One region of the Shewanella vaxholmensis genome, then DNA from elsewhere that is predicted to be linked to it. Evidence: riboswitches for the same ligand, from Rfam matches in the RefSeq annotation. Region 1 holds a riboswitch; the other holds the start of a gene.
The links. Region 1 has a riboswitch for lysine ahead of Q4Q46_RS03715 (Na+/H+ antiporter NhaC family protein). Riboswitches for the same ligand answer to the same signal wherever they lie in the genome.
Positions count from the first base shown of each region.

Region 1 (12,382 bases):
TTAAAAAAAGAAAGTATTCGATAGCTTGCAAATTAAAGCTAACGGTCAAAGCACTAATCTACCCTGCAAACTTTAGTGCTCCACTCCGTCCTTTATGCGCATATTGGATCAAATGGAGATAATGATGAGAATTTTCACCTCTAGAAAACTGGCATACTTAGTGGCTCTAGCACTAACTGGTGCTCTTGTTGGTTGTGGCGATGATGGCAAAGATGGTGTCGATGGCGCACCAGGCACGCCAGGTATTCCGGGAACACCTGGCACGCCAGGCACCCCTGGAGAACCTGGAACACCACCGCCAGTCACCAGCTCAACGCTGACGAAAGTCAAAGTGATCAGCTACAGCTTTGGCGAAGGCAGTATCAGTTACGAATTTGAAATTACCGATGAGAATAATAATTTAATCAACGGCCTGCAAAACGCAGAGGCTAAAGTCGCGGCGTTAACCGATAAGGGTTTCATTAATAACCGTACCGAAAATGATCTCAATGGCATTGCAGATAATGTGCATATTGGTGGCGCGGCAACTCAAGCGACTGAAGGTGCGACACTGACCTCTTTAGGCGACGGTCACTACACTTTTGTGGCCCCAATGTTAGGCGTCAATCCTAGTACTGAAGGCATTGTGTGGTTACGCGTTGGCGGCAATAGCGCAACAGGTATCGCACGTTCGGCCCCCTTAGTGGTCAATAAACCCGAAGGCACTCATTCCACCACAACCGATAGTTGCTATTCCTGTCACGTCGATTACGCCACAAGTCCTCGTCGCCATGCAAGCTATGTTGCAACCGGTATGGACGGTGAAGTCACCTTCGTAGAAGGCTGCTTAGTGTGTCACGGCTCAGTGAGTCGCGCAGTGGTCAATGCGGAAGGTTTCTCTACGGGTGGCTATACGACAAACACCTTATCTAAAATTGGTCATATCAATCACCAAGATTTTACTAAAGACTTTTCAGTACAAAACTGTTCATCCTGTCACGTTGAAGCCCCAACTAACATTAACCTAGCAGGACCCGGTTGTATCGATTGCCATGATAGTGGTGGTGTACCAGGCGTTATTATCCCAAGTAATGGTGCCGATGTCCGTACTATGCATGAAGGCAAGTCTGGCATTACTGAACGCCAAGCTATACACGCTAAGTACAAGGTCACATTAGCGGCCCCAGTTAAAGTCGATGATATATCAACGAAAACAGATCACTATGCGCCAACAGGTGCTGCCGCCGCAGTCGCCGCCCCAGGCTGGTGTACAACACTTACTGTAAAGGATGTCGATGGCAATATCTTTAGTATCAAAGATAACTTCAACTACTCAGATCCGCTGGTGTTTGATGCCAAGAAACCGCTGGTCTATGCCAGTGCCTATCTGCACGCCTATGACAATGGCAGTTTAGTGGGCCGCCCAGGTAACCGTACTAACTATTACTATGGTTACAACACCGATGGCACTAAAAATATCTGTCACTTACTGACGGATATCAGCGCAGTGAATGCTAACTATGTTTACTCTGCCCGCGTGACATTCAGTACCGCAGGTTGGATGGAATATGATGGCAATCAACGTTATCAAAGTAATGGCAGCCTAAGAGCGACAGGTTATGACGGCTCTATGGGCGTATCCTTTACCGCCTACTCAGACGTCGTTAACCCAGTCACGACTCAAAAAGTCTCTGGCTTCGAACGTCGTGAGATAGTGAGCGCTAACAGCTGTACCACTTGTCATAACGATGCCACCGCGTTCCACAAAAATGGGGCCTTCGATGACGGCGGTAATGGCTGTATTGCTTGCCATGACAACGGCATGGCGCGGACATCAGCCGCCTTAGGCGCAGGTTTTGGCCCTATGGTTCACAGCTGGCACTGGGGTAATGGCGCTAAAGTCGGTGAGATGAAAGCGGATGGAACTCAAGCGAATGCGGCTAACGGTGCAGGGGCGATCAATCCTGTCACCAGTTGCGTAGCCTGCCATGATAAAGCGATTGATTTAGATAAAATTCCAAATCAATACATTTTGGAACCCGGCAGCAAGATGACCAGCCCTGTATCTGCAAACTGCTATGCCTGCCATACGATTGATTCTGCGAAAGCGCATATGGTGAGCAACGGTGGTGAGATCAGCGTTCCTAGCGTGGCAGATTGGTTTAAACAACCAACGACTGAATCCTGTGCAGTATGTCATAACTCAGGTAGAAGCTCTGGTATTGATAAATACCACAAGTTTACTCGCTAATTAATCATCTCATCATCGCGTGATTAAATAGTCAGTAAAAAGCGGTACCGATTTTCCCTGCAAGGAAATAGTCAAAGGAGTCTCATCAAAACGGGACTCCTTTTTATTTAGCCACAGCCCGATAACAAGCCATTTTCAGTCCCATTTAAGTTACTAACGTTACAGTCCTAAAAAAACAACAATTCAAAGGAAGTCACTCAATTATGCGTAAACGTTTTATTGCCATCGCCATCGGCGCCACACTCACCGCCGGATTTATGGCAGGTTGTAGCAACACAGAAAGCAAAGCCCCTAACGCCATGTCGATACAAGCCCAAAACCCCTTCTTTCAAGTCAGTCGCCTACAATATCAAGCGCCCGACTTTAGTATCATCAAGAATGAGCACTTTACACCTGCACTAGAGCAAGGCATGGCCGAGCACTATCAAGAAATCCTCGCGATTGCGAATAATCCCGCCGCGGCCAGTTTCGATAATACTATTGTCGCGATGGAAAAAAGTGGCGCCCTGCTCAGCCGCGCATCGAGTGTGTTTTATAATTTAGCGGGTTCTAACAGCAATCCAGAACTGCGTAAAATCCAAGGTGAAATGGCACCCAAAATGGCGGCCCACTCGGACAATATCAACTTAAATCCAGCGCTATTTGCCCGCATCGAAGCCATTTATAACGATCGCGCTAACCTAGGGTTAACCCCAGAAGCTGTGCGTTTGGTTGAGGTCTATCATCAACGCTTTATCATGGCGGGCGCTAAGCTGACCGATGAGCAGAAAGTGAAGATCCGTGCTCTTAACGAAGAACAATCGACACTGACCAATGAGTTTTCCCAGCGTTTACTGCGCCTAACTAAAGAAATCGCCGTTATCGTGGAATCAAAGAATGAGCTTGCAGGATTAACTGACAGCGATATCACTTCGGCCGCAAACGATGCTAAAGCAGCAGGTCACGATGGCAAGTATCTGATCAACATCACCAACACCACTCGCCAGCCCGTATTGGCGTCACTGGAAAACCGTGAACTGCGCCAACGCATTTGGGAAGCCTCGGCTAACCGTGGCTTAAGTGGTGAAAACGAAACGGCGTCGCTGGTATCTCGTTTAGCGCAACTGCGCGCTGAGCGCGCCACCCTATTAGGTTATGAAAACTGGGCGAGTTATCGCCTAGCGCCGCAAATGGCCAAAACGCCAGAAGCGGTTTACAGCATGTTTGGCTCTATGGTGCCAGCCGTAGTCGCTAATACAGAGAAAGAAGCGGCCGATATTCAAGCTATGATCGACAAGACTGGCGGCAAATTTGAACTGGCGCCATGGGACTGGGAATTCTACGCCGAGAAAGTCCGCCAAGAAAAATACGCCCTCGATGCCAATAGCATTCGACCATATTTTGAGTTTAACCGCGTCCTCGAAGACGGCGTGTTCTACACACTCAAAGAACTCTATGGCGTGACCCTAAAGCCGCGTCCTGATTTACCGGTTTACCATCCAGATGTAAAAGCCTACGAAATGTTTGATGCCGATGGTTCAAGCATGGCCATTTTCTACGCCGACTATTTTGCCCGTGAAGGTAAACGTGGCGGCGCTTGGATGAGTTCGTTCGTCGGTCAATCCTTCCTCGAAGGCACTAAGCCTGTCGTGGTTAATGTGATGAACATTAAGAAGGCGCCAGAGGGTGAACCCACATTCGTCAGCTATAACGAAGTCACCACCATGTTCCATGAAATGGGCCACGGTACCCACGGCATGTTCTCCAAAGTGACTTACCCAAGTCTGGCGGGCACTTCGGTTTCACGGGACTTTGTCGAATTCCCATCGACCTTCGAAGAAGATTGGGCGGCCCATCCCAAAGTGTTAGCCAACTACGCGAAACACTATGAAACTGGCAAACCCATTCCCGACGAACTGCTGCAAAAACTGCTGAAATCTGGCAGCTTTAACCAAGGATTCGACACACTGGAATACATGGCCGCCGCATTAGTGGATATGGAGTGGCATTCATTAAGCCCAGATGCACCACTGCAAGATGTGGCCACCTTTGAAGCCAATGCCCTGAAAAAGCACGGCTTAAACATCAGCGCCGTGCCGCCACGCTATAAATCGACCTACTTTGCCCACGCCTTCCCCGGTGGTTACTCGGCAAGTTATTACGCGTATATGTGGAGTGAGATTTTAGCGGCGGATGCCTTTGCCTATGTGCAAACCCAAGGCGGGCTCAATCGTGAAATCGGCATGAAGTACCGCAAAACCATTCGTGAAGTGGGCAACAGTATTGCACCAATGGAAGCCTACAAAAATTTCCGTGGACAAGAACCAACCACGCAAGGATTACTTAAACGCCGCGGGCTAGATGGCAATATTTAAATTGATGCTAACAAGCTAATTTCACTCAATTGAATGCCTTTAGGCGATAGATCTTCAGCCAACAATTTGTTGGCTGTTTTTTTTAGTTATTCTTATCACCGCTATGTTTAAGACCAATCACCTTAAATATCTAACCAATTCAGAGCATCAGTGACATTTGAATCCAAGACGCACTGACTTAAATCGCCATATCCTTTTAAGTCAATGCAACACGTAAAGAGTGTGCCTTTAAGGCAAATAAAGAGCGGTTCAAAAGCGATTTATCCCTTTAATAATCAGATAGATAATCAACATTATTGATATAACACAACCCGATTACGTCCCGCTGCTTTGGCAGCATACATAGCCTCATCTGCAAATTGAAATAATCGCTGTGCATCCGTTCTCTGCTGTGGATAAATGACGGCCACCCCAACGCTAACAGTGATCGTAAACTCACGCTCTGTAAAACGAAAAACACTCGCAGACAAGTTTTGGCGAACCGTTTCAGCTAACGCCAACGCTTTTTCCTCAGTTGCATTAGGCAATAGAATCACAAACTCTTCACCGCCATAGCGTGCAACCTTTATATTATCCTCGATTAATCTATTTAAACTGAGACCAATTTGGCTTAAACAGTGATCACCAGTCAAATGTCCATAAGAGTCATTGATCATTTTAAAATGGTCAATATCGACAAGAAGTAAGCCATAGCTTTGACGAGACTCTACTGCCTGCTGGATCTCTTGTTCAAAAATCTGATTGAAACTACGCTGATTCATTAAACCCGTTAAGTCATCGGTACGAGCCAATTCGGCGAGCTTAGCCGAGTAGTCTTTTAACAAATACGCCTGATGAAACAAAGACCAATATTCCCTATGGTGCATCATAGCGATCCTATAAACAGGTACTGTAGAGGCCCATAGCAAACAGGCAATATACACATTATCACTCCCCTGTTTGGCAAAATAAGCAATCGAAATGGGCAAAATATAGCTAATGAGGTAAATGCGTAATTGCACTTTATCGATACAGAGATTCAGGCTAATAAAGGCATATAAAATGCCAAAAATAACCATAATGAAATGACCCATAGACTCAAACTCTGGATGGTAGACAATAAAAGCAGTCACTCCACTCCAAGTGGCACTATTGGCTAACAATCCCACATAAAGCCTTAAACGATTGGTATGCGGATCTTTCTTAGATTTCACATAAAAATCATATACAAAACTCAAACGAATTACGCCAGATGACGCCAAGAATGCAAAGCATACCCACATCAATTCCCAAGGAATAATATTGCCTAATAGCACATTGTAAGGAATAACAATACAGCTCCAGCAGGCAACATAAATGAGGGCACCAGTAAACATGCGCCAAGTGATATCCCGATTGAACTCAATAAGTGCATCCTGCTGGTAGTCATCATGATTTTTAGGTCGCACACTTATCCTTTACTATTCATAACCCGTTTCATTATAGATGAAAAAAGGCACAAACCTTAGCTTGTGCCTTAATGCTTATGCATTCGCAATGTTACAAAACTCTAGATTCAAAATACTGGTATTGCGCCTACATGTTTAAAATAAAAATAGTCGTAACTTACGTGTTAAACACTTTTAGACTTAATTTTCAGCACAATAACACTGAGCACAAATACTAGCGCACACGCGACTAAACCCGCAGAGACTGATTCAGTAAATCCAAGTACGACATAACCCGTTAAGCTAATAAACGCCGCAATCAATGCATACGGTAGCTGAGTGACCACATGGTCGATATGGTGACAACTCGCGCCCGTAGACGACAAAATCGTGGTATCGGAAATCGGTGAACAGTGATCGCCAAATACCGCGCCCGCCAGCACAGAGGCAAGCATAGGTAACATCATGCCAGTGTGACTTCCCATCGCCATATCCGCAGCAATCGGCAACATGATACCGAACGTGCCCCAGCTAGTACCGGTTGAGAACGCAGTAATACCCGCTAACACAAACATAAGCGCTGGCAAAAACGCGAACGGAATATTACCCGTCGCGAGACTCGCCATAAACTTACCAGTTTCGAGCTGGCCAATCACGCCTGCGATAGTCCAAGCAAATAACAGGATATAAATCGCTGGCAGCATAGAGCGAGCGCCCTGCACTATGCCTTTGACTATCATTGATTTCTCAACACCTTGGACTAAATTCAATATCAGCGAAATAGCTAAACCGATTAATGCACCAAAGAAAAGGGATGAACTGACATCGGTTTTCTCAAACGCTGAAATAATATTAAATTCAATCCCTTCAGCGGCAAGTACTTGAGCGCCACTGTTGATCATAAAATACAGGGTCGCAAATACCAATACTGTAATAGGCAAGAATAAACCTAAGATCTTACCGGTTTCGGCTTCAGGTAAATCCGCATTCGCCCCAGGCGGTAATCCTTTTGACTCATCGTATAAATTACCACGTTGGGCATTGAGTTCATGCTCGCGCATTGGCCCAACATCTAATCCCATAAAGACAACGAAAAGTAATAATAACAAGGAGAAGATTGCGTAGAAGTTCATTGGTATCATTTGAATAAAAATACTCAAATGGCCCGTATCAGCAAAACCATGGGCCGTTAATATTCCACCAATAAGTGCAATAATATACGCGCCCCAACTTGATACTGGTGAAATAACGCACACAGGTGCCGCAGTAGAATCTAATAAATAAGCTAACTTAGCGCGGGAAATATAATAACGGTCGGTAACAGGTCTAGCGACCGAACCTACGACTAAGCTATTGAAATAGTCGTCAATAAAAACCACACAACCTAAAAACATGGTTAATAGTTTAGCGTCACGTTTATTACGTATATGTAAACGCGCCCAATCGGCAAAAGCCCGCGCGCTGCCACTGACAGTAATTAACGCTGTGATCATTCCCAGTACAATTAAGAAACCGAGAATATATAAGTTCCACGAATTAAGGCCTTCGCCCGTCCAAAAAAGTCCTTTAACGCCATTAAATACAAATTCACCCGTCGCTACAGGTGAAAATTGATTGAGCAATAAAGCACCAATTAAAATACCTAACCCCAAAGAAAGCAGTACACGGCGAGTTAAGATCGCCAACACAATAGCCACCGCAGGCGGCAGCAAGGAAAGTGCCGAATCGGCATAATTCATAACAGTCATTGATTATTATCTTCGTTAAATACGAATGGAGGGCGACTGAACTGGTGGGGAAAGGCAATAGATACCCAAGGTCACCTGTCCTATCAGTAGCGCTCCATAGTAACTATTTCCAATATCCGTATCGGAAAATACTATGGCAGTGTTGCACCTATTAGGTACAACCCCAGCAGTTGATCGTGATAAATCAAACCACTTCGGCACCAAATCCTTTCGCAATCGATCAACGGAATCACCCTACTGATCACTACTAATATTTGGCGCGCCTCTACTTCTAAGAACGCCCGTACGCGGGCGTGAGGCACATAAAAACATAAGCGGCTTAGCAGATGCTACCGCAAAGCCACTTAATGTGACCTAGATCACAGATTAAATCAACCGAGACTTGTGATCAGCTCAGGAACCGCCTCAAATAAGTCCGCAACTAAGCCATAATCTGCAACTTGGAAAATAGGCGCTTCCGCGTCTTTGTTAATAGCAACGATGACTTTTGCGTCTTTCATGCCCGCTAAATGTTGAATCGCGCCAGAAATCCCCACGGCAATATACAAGTTAGGCGCAACGATTTTACCGGTTTGACCGACTTGTAAATCGTTAGGCACAAAGCCAGCGTCAACTGCCGCGCGTGATGCGCCAACCGCAGCACCAAGCTTGTCAGCAAGTTGTTCTAACATGCCGAAGTTTTCACCACTGCCCATACCACGGCCGCCAGAAACGATAATGCCAGCATTACCTAATTCTGGACGGGCTGATACCGTCAAGGATTGAGAAACAAACTGAGTTCTCGCTTCAAACACTTTATCGAGTGTCGTCACAGCCGCGCGGTTACCTTCTGGTGCAGCATCAAAGGCACTGGCGCGTACTGTCATCACTTTGATGGCATCATGGCTTTGCACTGTCGCTAAGGCGTTACCCGCATACACAGGGCGCACAAAAGTGTCCGCACTGACGACGGTAATGACTTCAGAGATTTGCGCAACATCTAATAATGCTGCCACACGCGGAAGCGTGTCCTTACCTAAGCTCGAAGCAGAAGCCAGAATGTGGCCATAGTTTGGCGCTAAGTCCACCAGCAATTTGGCAAAATTTTCCGCTAAATGCGCTTCATACACGCTGGCATCGGCAACAAGCACTTGGCTAACGCCTTGTAGCGCTTGTGCAGCTTGGACAACCGCACCACATTGGTGACCCGCAACCAGTACATGCACTTCATCGCCAATGGCGCGGGCGGCAGTGACGATTTTTGCCGTATCGAGTTTCAGTGCGGCATTATCATGTTCAGCTAATACTAAAATGGCCATTTAGATCACCTTCGCTTCATTTTTTAACTTTTCAACTAGCTCAGCTACCGACGCTACCATAATGCCTGCTTTACGTTCTGCTGGCGGAGTGACCTTCACAACCGTTTGGTGACTCTTTAACGTCACGCCTAAGTCTGCCACGGTAAAGACTTCTAATGGCTTACGCTTGGCTTTCATAATGTTAGGCAGTGAAGCATAACGAGGTTCGTTCAAACGTAGATCGGCAGTCACAACTGCAGGTAACGGCATAAGTAAGGTTTGCATACCACCGTCAACTTCGCGAGCGACTTGCACAGATTGGCCTTCCAATTTGATTTCAGAAGCAAAGGTCGCCTGTGGCATATCCATCAGCGCCGCGAACATTTGACCAGTTTGATTGTTATCGCCATCGATAGATTGCTTACCAAAAATCACCAGTTCAGCTTGTTCTTTGTCTTGTACCGCTTTGAGCAATTTGGCGATAGATACTGGCACCAGTTCTTCTTCAGTATCGATATGAATCGCACGGTCTGCGCCTAATGCGAGCGCGGTACGTAATTGTTCTTGCACGGCTTTATTACCAATACTGACAACAACCACTTCAGTAGCGCTACCCGCTTCTTTTAAACGAACCGCTTCTTCTACTGCGATTTCACAAAAAGGGTTCAACGCCATTTTTAGGTTTGCAGTGTCAACACTTGTATTGTCAGCTTTGACCCTGACCTTCACATTGGCATCAACAACGCGCTTAACGGGCACCAATACTTTCATAGGGTTTCCTTCCTACACTTTCATGTACATGGACAAAACATTGGTTAATACCAATGCAGGATAGAGCAACTTTACGTCCTGTTAACGTTAACGTCAACCAAAGTCAAACGCCTGTTTGCATTTTTTAATCCGCGCAACGGCTACTTTTTTGGACACTTATTTGAGTAAATAAGAAAAGTTCAAAATATAAATAATATTTAATTTACTTAAAACGCATAATTTTATTTGATTCGAGCTATATTAGTTTCTATCATTTAGGTGTTGTTCACCATTATCCTGTATTAAAAATTAGAGTGGGACGAAAATAGATATGAGCGAATTTTTAGAGATATTAACTCACGGCCGTCGTTTTAAAGCAGCAGTTAAAGAACTTAGCGTTGAAGAGTTACGTGATTTAGCCGACAAATTAGATAAAATTTTAGTAGAACGCGAGTCTATGGCTGAGGAAGAAGAACAGGCCATGGCAGCTCGTAATGCTAAGATTGAAGAAATCCGTCAACAAATGGAAGCCGTTGGTTTATCAATTGATGACTTAGGTGGCGTAGCTGTTAAAGCAACCGCGAAAAAACGCGCTCCTCGTCCAGCTAAATACCAAATCGAAGTTGACGGTGAAATGGTTCAGTGGACTGGCCAAGGCCGTATGCCAACCGTATTTAAGAACGAGATCAACAAAGGTCGTTCTATGGAAGATTTCTTAATCTAATCCAATTCGGTGTAGCGGTTCGAGTAACCAACACCCATTTGCATAAAAGCTCGCATTCATTGCGAGCTTTTTTATATCCATTATTGGCTGCAATCTAAAACGACAAGCGTAAATCCCACGCCTCATTCCCGCTCAAATTGCGTTACAATTCAACCTTAGTATTTACATCTGCTTTCAGTTACTCTTTATTCACCCTCACTCGATTGAATAAAATAATGCAGATAAACAATAAGATAATTATAAGCTGCAGCATGATCGCTAGCTTAGTCTCACAGACCACATATGCCCAAATCAATACAGGGACAACCTCCAATAAACTCACGGCTTTTACCCATGCTGAATTAATCATTGCGCCGGGTAAGCGTTTAAGCGATGCCACTTTATTGGTTGAAAATAATCGAATTAAAGCCATTATTGAGCACGGTGACATTCCCGCTGGCGCATTTAAAATCGATTTGAGTGGTTATACTATTTACCCTGGATTTATCGATCCTTTCACCGATTATGGGATTGAGTTCGAATATCCAAAACTTGGGCTCACTCGCCCTGTCTATGATATTAAACGTATCGGCGGCAATGCAGACAATGGCGCAATTCATTCTGAAAAAGAATGGTTTAATTACGTTTATCCCAATAAAGAACGCGCGAAAGAGTGGATCAATAATGGCTTTACGAGTGTGCAAAGTAGCAAACTCGACGGAATCTTCCGAGGGACGGGTGTTAGCCTGTCATTAGCAGACAAAACCGCCAACGAAGTGATTTATCGTGCCCGCAGTCAACCTTTTATGGCATTTGATAAAGGCTCATCTGAACAAGATTATCCGTCATCATTAATGGGCAGTATTGCACTTATTAGACAAACCTTTGCCGACGCCAATTGGTATAACCAAAATAAAAACAAATCGGCCAATGGTGCAATAAACAATCAAGTCGAATTTAATATCGCCTTTGAACGCTTAGATAATTTAACCGATAAACAAATTATTTTTGAAACCAAAAACCTCAACGATCAATTGCGTGCCGCCCATTTGCTCAAAGAACATAAACTGCCAGCCAATCTACTCGGTAATGGTCAAGAATACTCGCGCATCAATGAGTTAAAGGCGCTGAACTACCCGTTAATCTTGCCTTTAAACTATCCGCAAGCGCCTGATGTTGGAACAGATGATGCCGATCGCGAAGTGTCACTGGCGGATTTAAGACAATGGGAACGTGCGCCAACCAATCCAGCAAAAGTTGCCAAAGCGGGTATTCCCTTCGCGCTAACGCAGTTTGGTATTAAGACCGATGCTTTTTGGCCGCGCCTGCGCCAAGCCATTACTCAAGGTTTGAGTGAAGAGCAAGCCTTAGCCGCACTGACCACCCAAGCCGCCGAGATGACAGGCACCGCCGATTTTACCGGCAAACTCGCACCCGGTTACATGGCAGACTTTGTCGTCACTAAGGGCAATATCTTTAAAGATGGCCAGATCTACAGTGTTTGGTTGCAAGGTCAGGAGCAAAGTCTTCGCTCACTCCCACAAGCACGATTACTGGGCGATTATCAATTGAGCCTCAATAACCTCACGCTGGATTTATCGCTACAAGATGTGAGCAAAGGTGATAAACCCAAAATCCAAGGCAGCTTAAGCAGTGGCGAAAAAAGTATCGCGCTCACCCAACTTAAGTTAGATGATGACGGTCGATTAAGCTTTACTGCCGATTTGAGCGCCGCAGGCATCAATGGCCTTAGCCGCTTTACGCTGTGGATGGCCGATGACGGTATTCAAGGTCGAATAGTCGATGCTAAGAGTCGCACCACAAATGTTGCCGGTATTGCGATAGCGCAAACTGCAGCGGTTGATAATGCCACTCAAGATGACCATCAAGCGCCCAAGGAGGAAGCCAACACGA
Region 1 covers NZ_JAUOEV010000003.1:20,522-32,903, forward strand. The annotation lists gene Q4Q46_RS03700 (multiheme c-type cytochrome) at 125-2,230, shown strand; gene Q4Q46_RS03705 (M3 family metallopeptidase) at 2,434-4,584, shown strand; gene Q4Q46_RS03710 (GGDEF domain-containing protein) at 4,878-6,011, opposite strand; gene Q4Q46_RS03715 (Na+/H+ antiporter NhaC family protein) at 6,176-7,738, opposite strand; lysine riboswitch at 7,818-8,014, opposite strand; gene Q4Q46_RS03720 (electron transfer flavoprotein subunit alpha/FixB family protein) at 8,110-9,036, opposite strand; gene Q4Q46_RS03725 (electron transfer flavoprotein subunit beta/FixA family protein) at 9,037-9,786, opposite strand; gene Q4Q46_RS03730 (H-NS histone family protein) at 10,097-10,489, shown strand; gene Q4Q46_RS03735 (amidohydrolase family protein) at 10,705-12,382, shown strand, end outside.

Region 2 (12,382 bases), on a different contig from region 1:
GACGCGCAATGAGATCTATGCCGACGGCATTAAACTCACCGAGCAGCGTTATCCTGCCGCAGGTAAAAACAACGTCGACATCGCATTAGGTGTGGTCACGCTAAAAGATAAGGCCATCAATTGGGTGAGCCTGCGCGAAGAGAATAGCAAAGACAAGAGCAAAGACATTTACCTGCCGCGTGTCGATTGGTTGCCCGATAGCAAATACTTGTCGTTCCAGTGGCAGAGCCGCGATCAACATCAGCTCGATTTGCAGTTAGTGGCGTTAGATGCACTGACTAAGCCAAAAACCTTAGTGAAAGAACGCAGTGATGCTTGGGTAAACCTCAATAACGATCTGCACTTCTTAAAGCAGCAGTCTGCCTTTATTTGGGCGTCTGAGCGTGACGGCTTTAATCATCTGTATCTTTTTGACTTAAAAGGCAAACTCAAAACGAAATTGACTCAGGGCGAGTGGGCTGTCGATGAGTTGGAATACATAGATGAAACCGCAGGCTGGGTGTATTTCACCGGCCGCAAAGACACGCCAATCGAGAAACAGCTTTATCGCGTACCTTTAGCGGGCGGCAAGGTTGAGCGCGTGAGCAAGCAAGCGGGGATGCACAATCCTGTTTTCGCCGATAATCAGAGTGTCTATCTCGATTATTTCAATAGCTTATCTCAGCCACCGCAAATCAGTTTACACGGTGACAAGGGCCAGCAATTAGCTTGGGTCGAGCAAAATGCGGTCAAGCAAGGTCATCCTTTATATGACTATGCGGGACTATGGCAAATCCCTGAATTCGGTGAACTGAAAGCCGAAGATGGCCAAGTGCTGCAAACCCGTTTATTCAAACCCGTTCCCTTCGATGCAAGCAAGAAATACCCTGTCGTAGTGCGGGTTTATGGTGGGCCACACGCACAGTTAGTGACCAATAGTTGGAGCGAGCAGGACTACTTTACCCAGTATCTGGTGCAACAAGGGTATGTGGTATTCCAATTAGATAACCGTGGCAGTGCCCACAGAGGCACTCAGTTCGAGCAGGTGATTTACCGTCATTTGGGCGAAGCTGAAGTGAATGATCAAAAAGTGGGGGTGGAGTATCTGCGTAGCTTAGCCTTTGTCGATGCCGATAATGTGGCGATTTACGGCCACAGTTACGGTGGTTATATGGCCTTGATGAGTTTATTTAAGGCGCCGGATTACTTTAAAGCCGCGATTTCGGGCGCACCTGTGACCGACTGGCGCTTGTATGACACCCATTATACTGAACGTTACTTAGGTCATCCCGAAGGTAATGAAAAGGGTTATGAAGCCAGTAGCGTGTTCCCTTACGTGAAAAACTATCAAGCGGGTCTATTGATGTATCACGGCATGGCTGACGATAACGTCTTGTTTGAAAACAGCACTCGGGTTTATAAAGCGCTGCAGGATGAAGGCAAATTATTCCAGATGATCGATTATCCGGGCTCTAAACATTCGATGCGTGGCGAGAAAGTGCGTAATCACTTATACCGCTCATTAGCGGATTTCCTCGATAGGCAGTTGAAAAACGCCAAATAGCAGGCATAAAAAAACCAGATCCTAGGATCTGGTTTTTGTGAATTGATGCTTATCGAATCAATCCTGTTGCTAATGCGAGTGTCGCTTAGCGGGCAATTAGCCTTCTAAGTTACCGCAAAAGCGATAGCCTTCACCGTGAATAGTCGCGATGATTTCTGGCGTATCTGGCAAGCTTTCAAAATGCTTACGAATACGACGGATAGTCACGTCTACAGTACGATCGTGTGGCTTAAGTTCACGGCCAGTCATTTTCATCAGTAGATCGGCACGAGTCAAAATTTTGCCTGGGTTTTCAACAAAGTGCAGCATAGCGCGGAATTCGCTACGTGGCAGTTTGTAAGACTCACCCTGCGGGCTCACTAATGAACGGCTGTTGATCTCTAAGCTCCAATCGTTGAAGCGATAGTATTCTACTGAGCTCTTTTCTTCGACTTCGGCACCAGCGCTGTTGACGCGAGTCAGAAGGTTACGAGCACGAATCGTCAATTCACGTGGGTTGAACGGCTTGGTAATATAATCGTCCGCGCCAATTTCAAGTCCAAGGATTTTGTCGACTTCGTTGTCACGACCTGTCAGGAAGATCAGACCGATGTTGTTGATTTCACGTAGTTCACGTGCCAACAACAGGCCATTCTTGCCTGGCAAGTTAATGTCCATAACGACCAAGTTAATTTTGTTTTCCTGCATAGCCTTATGCATTTCTGCGCCATCATTGGCCTCAGTTACCACATACCCTTCTGCCTCGAAAATACTTCTCAGCGTGTTACGGGTAACGGCTTCATCTTCAACGATCAGAATGTGCGGATTTTGCATATTATTTACCTAAATTTTAATCAGTTTATACTAACCAATAAGAGCAACTTACTTCGGGCTCTTATATTCATAAAAGCGTTGATACTTCCTTGAACTGCTTTGTGCTCAAAAGGAAAATCTTTACGGTGACATCTATATCTGGATGTAGATTAAGTGCACGTTTAAGTGTAATACGAGAAAACGTAATCAGTACCAACTTCGATAAGCAATAGTTAGAATAAGTTCCTTAACTATTGTTTTTTTTAAATGTTTAAAAGACAAATCAAATGTAGAACACATTTTAAACAGATGCCCGGTCAGTTCACGTTACTTAAAGCGATATATGTAACAAACTGTATTGAACGATAAGCATCTTGCTCAATCTGTTTCAACTCACCAGTACGTACATTGTACTCGTTTTAGTCATTTGTTAACAAATGAAATGTTAACAAATTTTAGGTGAGTCGGGGTTTTTACCATGATATTTACTTTAGCTATTGATTAGTATAACTAATGTATTTGCCATTCCTGTGAGCCAGTTCACGCCTCTTTGGATTTTACAATCACTCTGCTACACTAGCTTGGGTTCATTTTTCGATTAGACTACCAATGGACAATACGACTCAAGATTTGTGGCAATGTTACCAAGCGCCGTTATTTTTGCTGACTCAAGCATTATCCTGTGATTTTTCCTTTGCTGTTATTACCGCTCATAATCCCGCTTCAAAGCTGCTTTCTCCCAGTCAAAACCGTTTACTCGATCGCCAACTTCTCCGTGAAATTGAATTACTCGGCAGTCCCTATCGTGCTTTAGTGGGCGCGGCGCCGGATTTATCCCACATGGAAAAAAGCTGGGCCGTGTTTATCGATAGAACGATGGCGCTGCAATTGGGGAAGAAATTTAATCAATACGCGATTTATGTGGTCGAACAAGGGGATGTTAGCTTAGTGCCTTGCACCTTGGCCGGACATGATGAAGTGTGTTTAGGCAAATTTAGTGATTATGTGCAGCTGGTATACGAGTTACCCGATTTAAGCACTTAGTTGTTTTAAAAAGATTTTATTTAAATTATTCATTTGTTATGAAATTAGCATTGACTTCATTAGGGGTTTATTGCTACTTTTTTCGTCCCTTTCCCTAGGAAAGGAACAGAAGAGGAGCGTTAACTAGGTAGTCGGTCAGAGGAGCACAAACTCCAGCGATGACTGATGAGGGAGATTAACGCCGAGGCATAGATATGGTTGCTGCATGTTTATGTCGGTCGCTCAGGCTGAATCCTGACGATTGTCACCTGTAATTGGTGGAGAGCTTCTGGTGACGATTGCTGTTTCCCTTCTTTTGGGGTGCGTTATCATTGAGCACCAGGCTCTTCGAACGAAGTTAGTTCGGAGTGTGATCATGTTAGTTAATCAATATTTTATTCAATCTGCGTTTATTTCTTGCCCTACGTGTTTCACGGAGGTGCGCTAATGTCCCTCGTTGTCGCAAAATTTGGTGGCACCTCAGTCGCCGACTATAACGCTATGAATCGCTGTGCCGACATAGTGTTAGCTAATCCTCATTGCCGTTTAGTCGTGGTCAGCGCATCGAGTGGCGTGACCAATCTGTTAGTGGAATTGACTCAAGAATCCATCAACGACGATGGTCGATTACAGCGATTAAAACAAATTGCCCAAATTCAATACGCGATTTTAGATAAGCTCGGTCGTCCTAACGATGTGGCCGCCGCATTAGATAAATTATTGAGTCGCATGTCAGTATTGAGTGACGCGCTCGCATCACAACGCAGCAAAGCGACCATGGATGAGTTGTTGTCCCTCGGTGAGCAATGTTCTTCGGCGTTGTTTTCAGCAGTCATCCGCGAGAAAGGTGTTAACTCCAGCGCCTTCGATGTACGCCGAGTATTACGTACCGACAGCCACTTTGGCCGCGCGGAACCTCAGGTTGAGCAGATTGCGACTTTAGCTCGTGATTATCTTCAGCCACTATTAGCGGAACAAGTGATTGTCACACAAGGCTTTATCGGTGCCGATGAAGCAGGTCAAACGACCACATTAGGCCGCGGTGGTAGTGATTATTCTGCTGCGCTGTTAGCCGAAGCGCTACGCGCCTCAGCGGTCGAGATTTGGACCGATGTCGCAGGGATTTATACAACCGATCCTCGCCTTGCGCCCAATGCCTTTCCGATTGCCGAGATCAGCTTTAATGAAGCCGCCGAGATGGCGACCTTTGGTGCCAAGGTATTGCATCCTGCGACCATTCTTCCTGCTGTTCGTCAACAAATTCAAGTGTTTGTGGGTTCAAGTAAAGAGCCTGAAAAGGGCGGGACTTGGATCCGTCATCAAGTGGAAGATGCGCCCGTATTCCGCGCTGTGGCTTTGCGCCGCGACCAAACCCTGTTAAATCTTCACAGCTTGCAAATGTTGCATGCACAGGGCTTTTTAGCGGAAACCTTTGCGACATTGGCGCGACATAAGATCAGTGTGGATTTAATTACCACCTCAGAAGTGAACGTGTCTCTAACCCTCGATAAAACTGGCTCAGATTCAAGTGGCCAAGGTTTGTTGAGTGAGGCATTGTTGCAAGAATTATCACAGCATTGCCGGGTGCGCGTCGAAGACGGTTTGGCCTTAGTGGCGATTATCGGTAACCGCATCGCGACCACGCCAGGTATTTGTCGCCGTGTGTTTGAAGTGTTAGAACCACACAATGTGCGGATGATTTGCCAAGGCGCCAGCCCACATAATCTGTGTGTGTTAGTGGCAGAATCGGAAGCGGCGCAAGTGGTGAAATCGCTGCATCAAAATCTGTTCGAAGGCGCTTAATATGCTGCCGACAACATCGTCTCTGCAAATTGGCGAGCTTGCCGCAGGGCAAGCGCTTACCTTGCCTATTTACCATTTTAAGCCGAGCGACGATAAGGCGACTGGCCCCAAAGTGTATATTCAGGCCAATGTCCACGGCGCTGAAGTGCAAGGTAATGCGGTGATTTATCAGTTGATGAAGCAGCTCGAACACTGTGACATCCGCGGCGAAATCACCTTAGTGCCGCTTGCCAATCCTCTTGGGATCAACCAAAAAAGTGGTGAGTTTACCCTTGGCCGATTTGATCCTATTACGGGGGCGAATTGGAATCGTGAGTATTTGAATCAGGCTATCGATTTGCCGACTTGGTATAGCGAACATGCCAAGCTGAGTGATAGCGAGCTGATCCAAGCTTATCGTAGTACTTTGGTTGAAGCTTGTCAGCAAAAGTTGCGGCATGAATGGGGCATTACAACCGGGCATAGGCTTGCGGTTAATCTGCAGATTATGGCCCACGGCGCGGATATAGTGCTCGATCTACATACGGGTCCTAAATCCTGTAAGCATTTGTATTGTCCTGAATATGACTTAGCTGCCGCGCAGTTTTTGTCGATCCCTTATACGCTTGTTATCCCCAACACCTTTGGTGGTGCTATGGATGAGGCGGCGTTTTGTCCTTGGTGGCAATTAAGTGATTTTGCAAAAGCGCAGGGGCGAGATTTAGCCGTTGCTGTGTCAGCGTTAACCTTGGAGTTGGCGAGCCAAGAGCGCGTCTGTCTTGAGGATGCGTTGGTTGATGCCCAAGGGATTTTGGCGTATTTGAGCCACCGCGGCGTGATCGCTGAAACTGTTGCGCCCGCTAAAATGCAGCGCTTTGGTTGTTACCTTAAGGACTATAAAAAGTATCACGCGCCAAGTTCAGGGTTAGTGGAATACCTCGCGCCAGTGGGTGAACCATTGACTGCGGGACAGCCCTTAGTGAATTTACTGCGAATGGATTTATACGGTACAGTGGATGAGCTAAAGACGCTCAGTTTGCCCCAGGACTGTGTGCCGATTTTGCACTTTGCTTCGGCGTCTGTGCACCAAGGAACAGAGCTTTATAAAGTCATGACTCATGTGTTTGAGTTGCCGACGACATAATCGCCCGCTTAGAGCATAAGCATTAGCTCATAACATTCAGCTTATAAGAATGAACGAAAACAACGCCAATCCTAATCGATTGGCGTTGTTGTTTTTAAGGATGCTATAACCACTTAAATCGATAAAACAGTGCCATTTGTAGGGCGACGAGTGAGATTAATATGCCGCAGAAGGTGGCGAAGGCCCATGTGTTGTCGGCGCCCGGTATGCCGCCAATATTGACTCCGAGTAAGCCCGTTAAAAAGCCCAATGGTAAGAAGATGGCCGACACTAAAGATAAGAAATATAAGCGCTTATTGAGCTGCTCCGATTGCTGACTGAGTAATTCTTCCTGAGTCACATTCGCCCTATCGCGCAGGGCATCGAGATCTTCAATGGTGCGGATAAGCTTATCGTTTGTTTCCCTGAGCTTAAGTCGCTCAGAATCGTTAAACAGACTAACTTGCTCGGAAATCATTTTTGAAAAGGCTTCACGCTGGGGCGCTAAATAGCGGCGAATGGCGACAGTTTGGCGGCGCAGTTCGGCGATATCGGTGCGTAGGTCTTTTACATTGCCTGAGACAACGAGCTCTTCTAAATCAGAGAGTTGTTCTTCTAACTTATCGATGAACTCGACTTTACGGTTAGTGAGTCGCTCGCAGACAGCGACGATAAAGTCGCCCGTAGTTGCAGGCCCATTTCCCTCAAGGATCAGCTCGGCGACATCTTTGACCGACTGTAACTCGCGATCGCAGGTGGATATGATCCGCTGTTTATCGGCATAAATACGCACGGCCACCATGTCTTCGGGAGCTGAATTGGGGTTGAGGTTGACGCCGCGTAACGCGAGCAATATGCCTTCGCCGGCGATAACGGCGCGGGGGCGAGTATCTTGGGCGAGTAGGGCATCACTCTCGACCTTCGGCAGGCCGCTATTGAGTATCCAGTGGCGCGCCTTTTTATTGCGATAGCGAAGGTGCAACCAGAGTAGACCATCCTGCGGATCCCATTTTTCGATCTGTTCTAAGCTTAAGGTGGAACCCGCTTGGGCGCCGCTTAGCACTAAACTGTAGATAAATCCTTCGTGCATATCGCATTCCATATAACTTTCAAAATCATACAAACAAGCTAACTGATTTTACCGCGAAAATGAAGTCAGTACTCGTGCTTAACGGATATGAGGCCAACGCTAATAGAGTTAAATCGGCTGTGCTGCGGGAGGCGAGCAACTTCGGCAAGGATAGGTTAAAATTAGCGTTAGTAGGCTTAGAGCAAAGAGACAATAAAATGGAATACGAATTTCGGCGTAACAGTTTAACCGGCACTTTTCTGGCCAGCTTTAGCATGGATCATGAAGTGCTGGGGCAATGGTTTACAGAAGAATTGGGGCCTGAGTTAGCCAAAATTCAGCAAGTGTTAGACATGATTAAAGAAATTCAAACCGATAAACGAGGTGCATGGCGTCTCGTCGGTAATGATTTCACCTTAGAGTTAGAGCGTGAGCAGGCGCGGGTGTTTGCGAATACGTTAGGTTTCGAGCAAGAGTATGAATTAGAAGAGGCGATGTCACTCTATGATGCTGAATCTGAAGCCTATTGTGGCTTAGAGGATTTTGAGCTGGCGCTACTGAGTTGGCAGCAGTTTGTCGAGAAAGGTCTGTAATCATCCATTTAAATCCTATTCGATAAAAACATAAAGGCAATCATGGGATTGCCTTTATTGTTTGCGCCATACCTCGCTAAACTCAGGGATTATTGATTAAGGTAGCGCACCGCCATTTCGGTTCTCGACTTGGCATTGGCTTTACGCAGTAGGTTTTTCACATGCACTTTGACTGTGCCTTCACTAATGTGTAAATGCTCTGAAATCATCCTATTACTTAAGCCTTCCGCCAGTTGCTCTAGAATTTGCAGCTCCCTTGGCGTCAGGCTCGAAATCCATTCTTGCTCATCGGTCGCATCTTTTAGCTCGTAGAGGTATTCCTCCACTTCATCGCTGATAACTCTGTGGCCAAGCATGGCATTTTTGAGTTTTTCGAGCAGTAAATCGGGCTCAGTATCTTTGAGCAAATAGCCGTCGGCTCCGGCGCGTAGTAAGCGGATCACATCTTGTTTGGCATCGGAAACTGTGAGTATCACTATGCGCGAGGTGACGCCCTCTTGGCGCATGGCATTGAGCGTATCTAGGCCTGTCATGCCTTTCATATTCAGATCGAGCAAAATAATGTCGGGTTCATCGGTGGCGACGGCGGTTAATGCGTCTAAACCGCCACCAGCTTCACCAAAAAGGCTGAAATCAGGATCTGAGGCAATGAGCTGGCAGATGCCTTTGCGTAACAGGGGATGGTCATCGACCACAAGTACGGAATAAGGTTTACCCATTTGAAGGCTCCTGTTGAGAGGGGAAAATAAGTGTCACTCGAGTACCACTTGAACCTTTGCTGTGCTGCACAAGGTTGAATGAATGGTTAGGCTTGAGTGTATCGTCTTGTTCGTTGCATCCTTGCTCAATCGTGGTTGCCGTAGCAGGTTTAAATCTGCTTATCTCGTTGTCGCTAAATATGACTTTACCTGAAAGTTTGCTGGCTCGCTCATGCATAATCCCTATGCCAAAGTGTTGATCTCGTTCTTTTAAATGTCCAATACCTATGCCGTTATCGCAAACATTGATATTGACCATGCCCTCGTCATCCTTATAACAATGGATATTGATGAGGCTGGCCTCGGCGTGTTTGATGGCGTTTAGAGTCGCTTCTCGCGTGATCTGCAGTATGTGAATATGCTGCTTTGCCTCTAACCATTGTGGTGCAAGTTTATAGTCTAAGGTGATCTTGATATTCGTCTTGGCTCTGAGCTGCTCGAGCATAGCCTCTAGGGCACTTTTTAGATCGGGTTCTTTAATTGTGAGTCTAAAGGTCGACAGCAATTCCCTGAGCTGCACATAGGCAGTGCTCACGCCTTCATTGATTTCGGTTAATTGAGCCTCAATTGTTGGGTTGCGGCAGCTGTGATCTAAGTTTTTGCGTAATAAGCTAATTTGGATCTTAAGGAAGGACAGCACTTGACCTAAGGAGTCGTGTAATTCCCGTGCGATTACGCCGCGTTCCTCCATCAGTGCCAGTTGTTGCCTTTGCTCTGTGGCGTTGTGGATCACGATTGAGCGAGTCAGCATAATCGCGAAATTTTTAAATAGCGCGATATTCGGTGTTTGATCGGCAATCAACTCTAAGTAGCCCAGATTTGCTTGCTCAAATTGTAGCGGGAAACGGGTACTCTCTTGAGTCATATCTGGCCAGCCGCCATCGGCCTCAATCACTTCAAGCTCTTGCTCTGGATACTGGATAATGAGCCTAAGGTAGTCGAGTGACTCATAGCCTTTTAACTGATTTAGTGCCGCTTTGAGCGCTTTGTAATCGAGCTTATTTGCGTTTAATGTCAGTAGGTTATCGTATAAAAATGCCAGCTCATTGTTGGCCCGAGTGAGTGCTAAGGTTTTCTCTGCCACCTGCGACTCTAAATCGCCATAAAGCATAGCGAGTTCCTTGGCGGTTTTTTGCAGGGCATGGGTGAGCGCTGTGAGTTCGATATATTCGGTTTCGGGCATTTCGATTTCAAAATTGCCTTTAGAAATAGTATTCGCCGATTCCATAAGCTTTTGCAGTGGGATTACCACTTTCTTCTTAGTAAAACGCACCGCCACAAAGGCGATAATGAGCATGACGCTTAAGCCTAATATTTGGCTGGCGGCGAGGAGCCTGAGTTTAAAGGCGGCGTGGTGCTCCATCTCCAATACCAGTAAATCTATGGTGTCGACAAAGTCCTTAAGTGACGCCACATAGTCGCGGGAGTTTTCTTGCTCTATGTAGTATTTCATCACCAGCCATTTATCGATCACGAGCTGGTATTGATCGGCAATCTTACGTGGACTAAACCAACTATCTGAAGGCTTTAAGGTATCGGAATAGAGGGTGTTTTCGAATTCGATGATTTTATCGAGCGCAGCATCACTGCCAGAGTTGGCGTAAAACATCAATCGGTAGCTTTGCATCCGCAAAGAACCCGAGGCGTTAATCGCCTTAGCGTCGCCCAAGCTGTAAGACAAATTGATGATAGCAAAGGTCGATAAACTGCTAGAAAGCAGAATGAGTACTAACATTAATCCTAAGATTTTTGAGGTTAGACTGCCTCGTTTCATTAATCCGCTATTCATTTTAATGGCCGCTGTTATGGCACTTTGCAGTGGTTTTTACATTAGAAAATAATGTAATACATTAACAAAAGTATAGAAGTGTGAACAACAACACCTTTACATTTTGATCTAGCGCAAACTTCGACCTAGATACCCCCTAAGAGGTATATGTTTAGCGGGATTAAGTCACTAAGTTTGACCATGGAGATGTCGTGATTTACAACAATAATGCAACACGGAGATGAGATGATGAAGAAGATGACAGGTAAGTCCTTTGCACTAAGTGCACTGGTTGCCGCCAGCTTCATGGCGGCGGGCGCAATGGCGAGTGATAAAACTGAGCCTCGCAACGAAGTTTATAAAGACAAATTTGCTAATCAATACGCTAGCTGGCATGACACAGATAAAAGCACTGAAAATACCGATGTGTTAGCCTCGGACCCGAGCTTAGTCGTGCTGTGGGCAGGTTATGGTTTTGCGAAAGATTACAACGCACCACGTGGCCACATGTATGCCATTACGGATGTGCGTAACACTCTGCGAACTGGCGCACCAGCCAACGCGGAAGATGGTCCAATGCCTATGGCTTGTTGGAGCTGTAAGAGCCCTGATGTACCTCGCTTAATTGAAGAGCAAGGCGAAGATGGTTACTTTAAAGGTAAATGGGCCAAGGGCGGCCCAGAAGTCGTCAATACTATAGGCTGCGGCGACTGCCATGAGAAAGGCACGCCTAAACTGCGTATCTCTCGCCCCTTTGCTGAACGTGGTATGGAAGCATTAGGTACACCGTTTGCCAAAGCGTCTAAAAAAGACAAGCAATCTATGGTCTGCGGTCAGTGTCACGTTGAATACTATTTCGAGAAAAAAGAAGGCAGAAAAGGTTTCGTTAAATTCCCTTGGGATATGGGCACAACCGTTGAGCAAATGGAAACCTATTACGACGGTATTGAGTTCTCCGACTGGACGCATGCGCTGTCTAAAACCCCTATGTTAAAAGCGCAGCACCCTGGTTATGAAACTTGGAAACTCGGTGTTCATGGTAAGAACGATGTGAGCTGTGTTGATTGTCACATGCCAAAAGTGACTAACGACAAGGGTCGTAAGTACACAGATCATAAAGTGGGTAACCCATTTGATCGTTTTGAAGAAACCTGCGCGACGTGCCACAGCCAAAGTAAAGAGTTCTTAGTCGGCTTGACCAACGAACGTAAAGCGAAAGTAAAAGAGCTTAAAGGCCGCGCCGAAGCACAACTGGTGAAAGCGCACTTTGAAGCCGCAGCCGCTTGGAAAGCGGGTGCAACTGAAGCGGAAATGAAGCCTATTCTAACCGATATCCGTCATTCACAATGGCGTTGGGACTATGCGATTGCTTCACACGGCGCTGCTGCTCACGCTCCTGAAGAAGTCTTACGTATTTTAGGTACCGCGGTAGATAAAGCGGCTGATGCGCGGGTTAAATTAGCGCAACTGTTGGCGAAAAAAGGCATCACAGATCCTGTCGCTATCCCTGATATTTCGACTAAAGCTAAGGCACAAGCCGCTTTAGGTATGGACATGGAAAAAATGAATGCTGAGAAAGAAGCATTTAAGAAGGACATGTTACCTAAGTGGGATGAAGAAGCGAAAAAACGCGAAGCCACTTATAAATAATACTTAAGTAGACTTCAAAATAATAAAAAGCTCCTGTATAAGGAGCTTTTTTTATATCCTTTATTAAAGGATAAATATTAAGTTTTTATTTCAATTCTATATTTTTTGCATTAAGGTGTGCGCCGCTAGGAGAGCAGGTTCGTTTAAATAAAAAATTTAAATGGATATTAATGATAATGGAATAAGCAATGCTGAGATTGTTTCTTCGTTATCTTCATCTTTTACTCCTAGCTTATAATCATATAAGGGAATACTTTGATGAAAAAAATTACCGCGCTTGC
Region 2 covers NZ_JAUOEV010000010.1:121,233-133,614, reverse strand. The annotation lists gene Q4Q46_RS10965 (S9 family peptidase) at 1-1,543, shown strand, start outside; gene arcA (two-component system response regulator ArcA) at 1,640-2,356, opposite strand; gene Q4Q46_RS10955 (DUF3293 domain-containing protein) at 2,945-3,379, shown strand; lysine riboswitch at 3,481-3,655, shown strand; gene lysC (lysine-sensitive aspartokinase 3) at 3,806-5,161, shown strand; gene Q4Q46_RS10945 (succinylglutamate desuccinylase/aspartoacylase family protein) at 5,163-6,284, shown strand; gene Q4Q46_RS10940 (zinc transporter ZntB) at 6,388-7,353, opposite strand; gene Q4Q46_RS10935 (YacL family protein) at 7,551-7,925, shown strand; gene Q4Q46_RS10930 (response regulator) at 8,015-8,644, opposite strand; gene narQ (nitrate/nitrite two-component system sensor histidine kinase NarQ) at 8,637-10,472, opposite strand; gene nrfA (ammonia-forming nitrite reductase cytochrome c552 subunit) at 10,698-12,101, shown strand; gene Q4Q46_RS10915 (putative porin) at 12,360-12,382, shown strand, end outside.
Region 2: it holds a riboswitch for lysine, as region 1 does, so the genes downstream of both, lysC (lysine-sensitive aspartokinase 3) here and Q4Q46_RS03715 (Na+/H+ antiporter NhaC family protein) in region 1, are expected to answer to the same signal.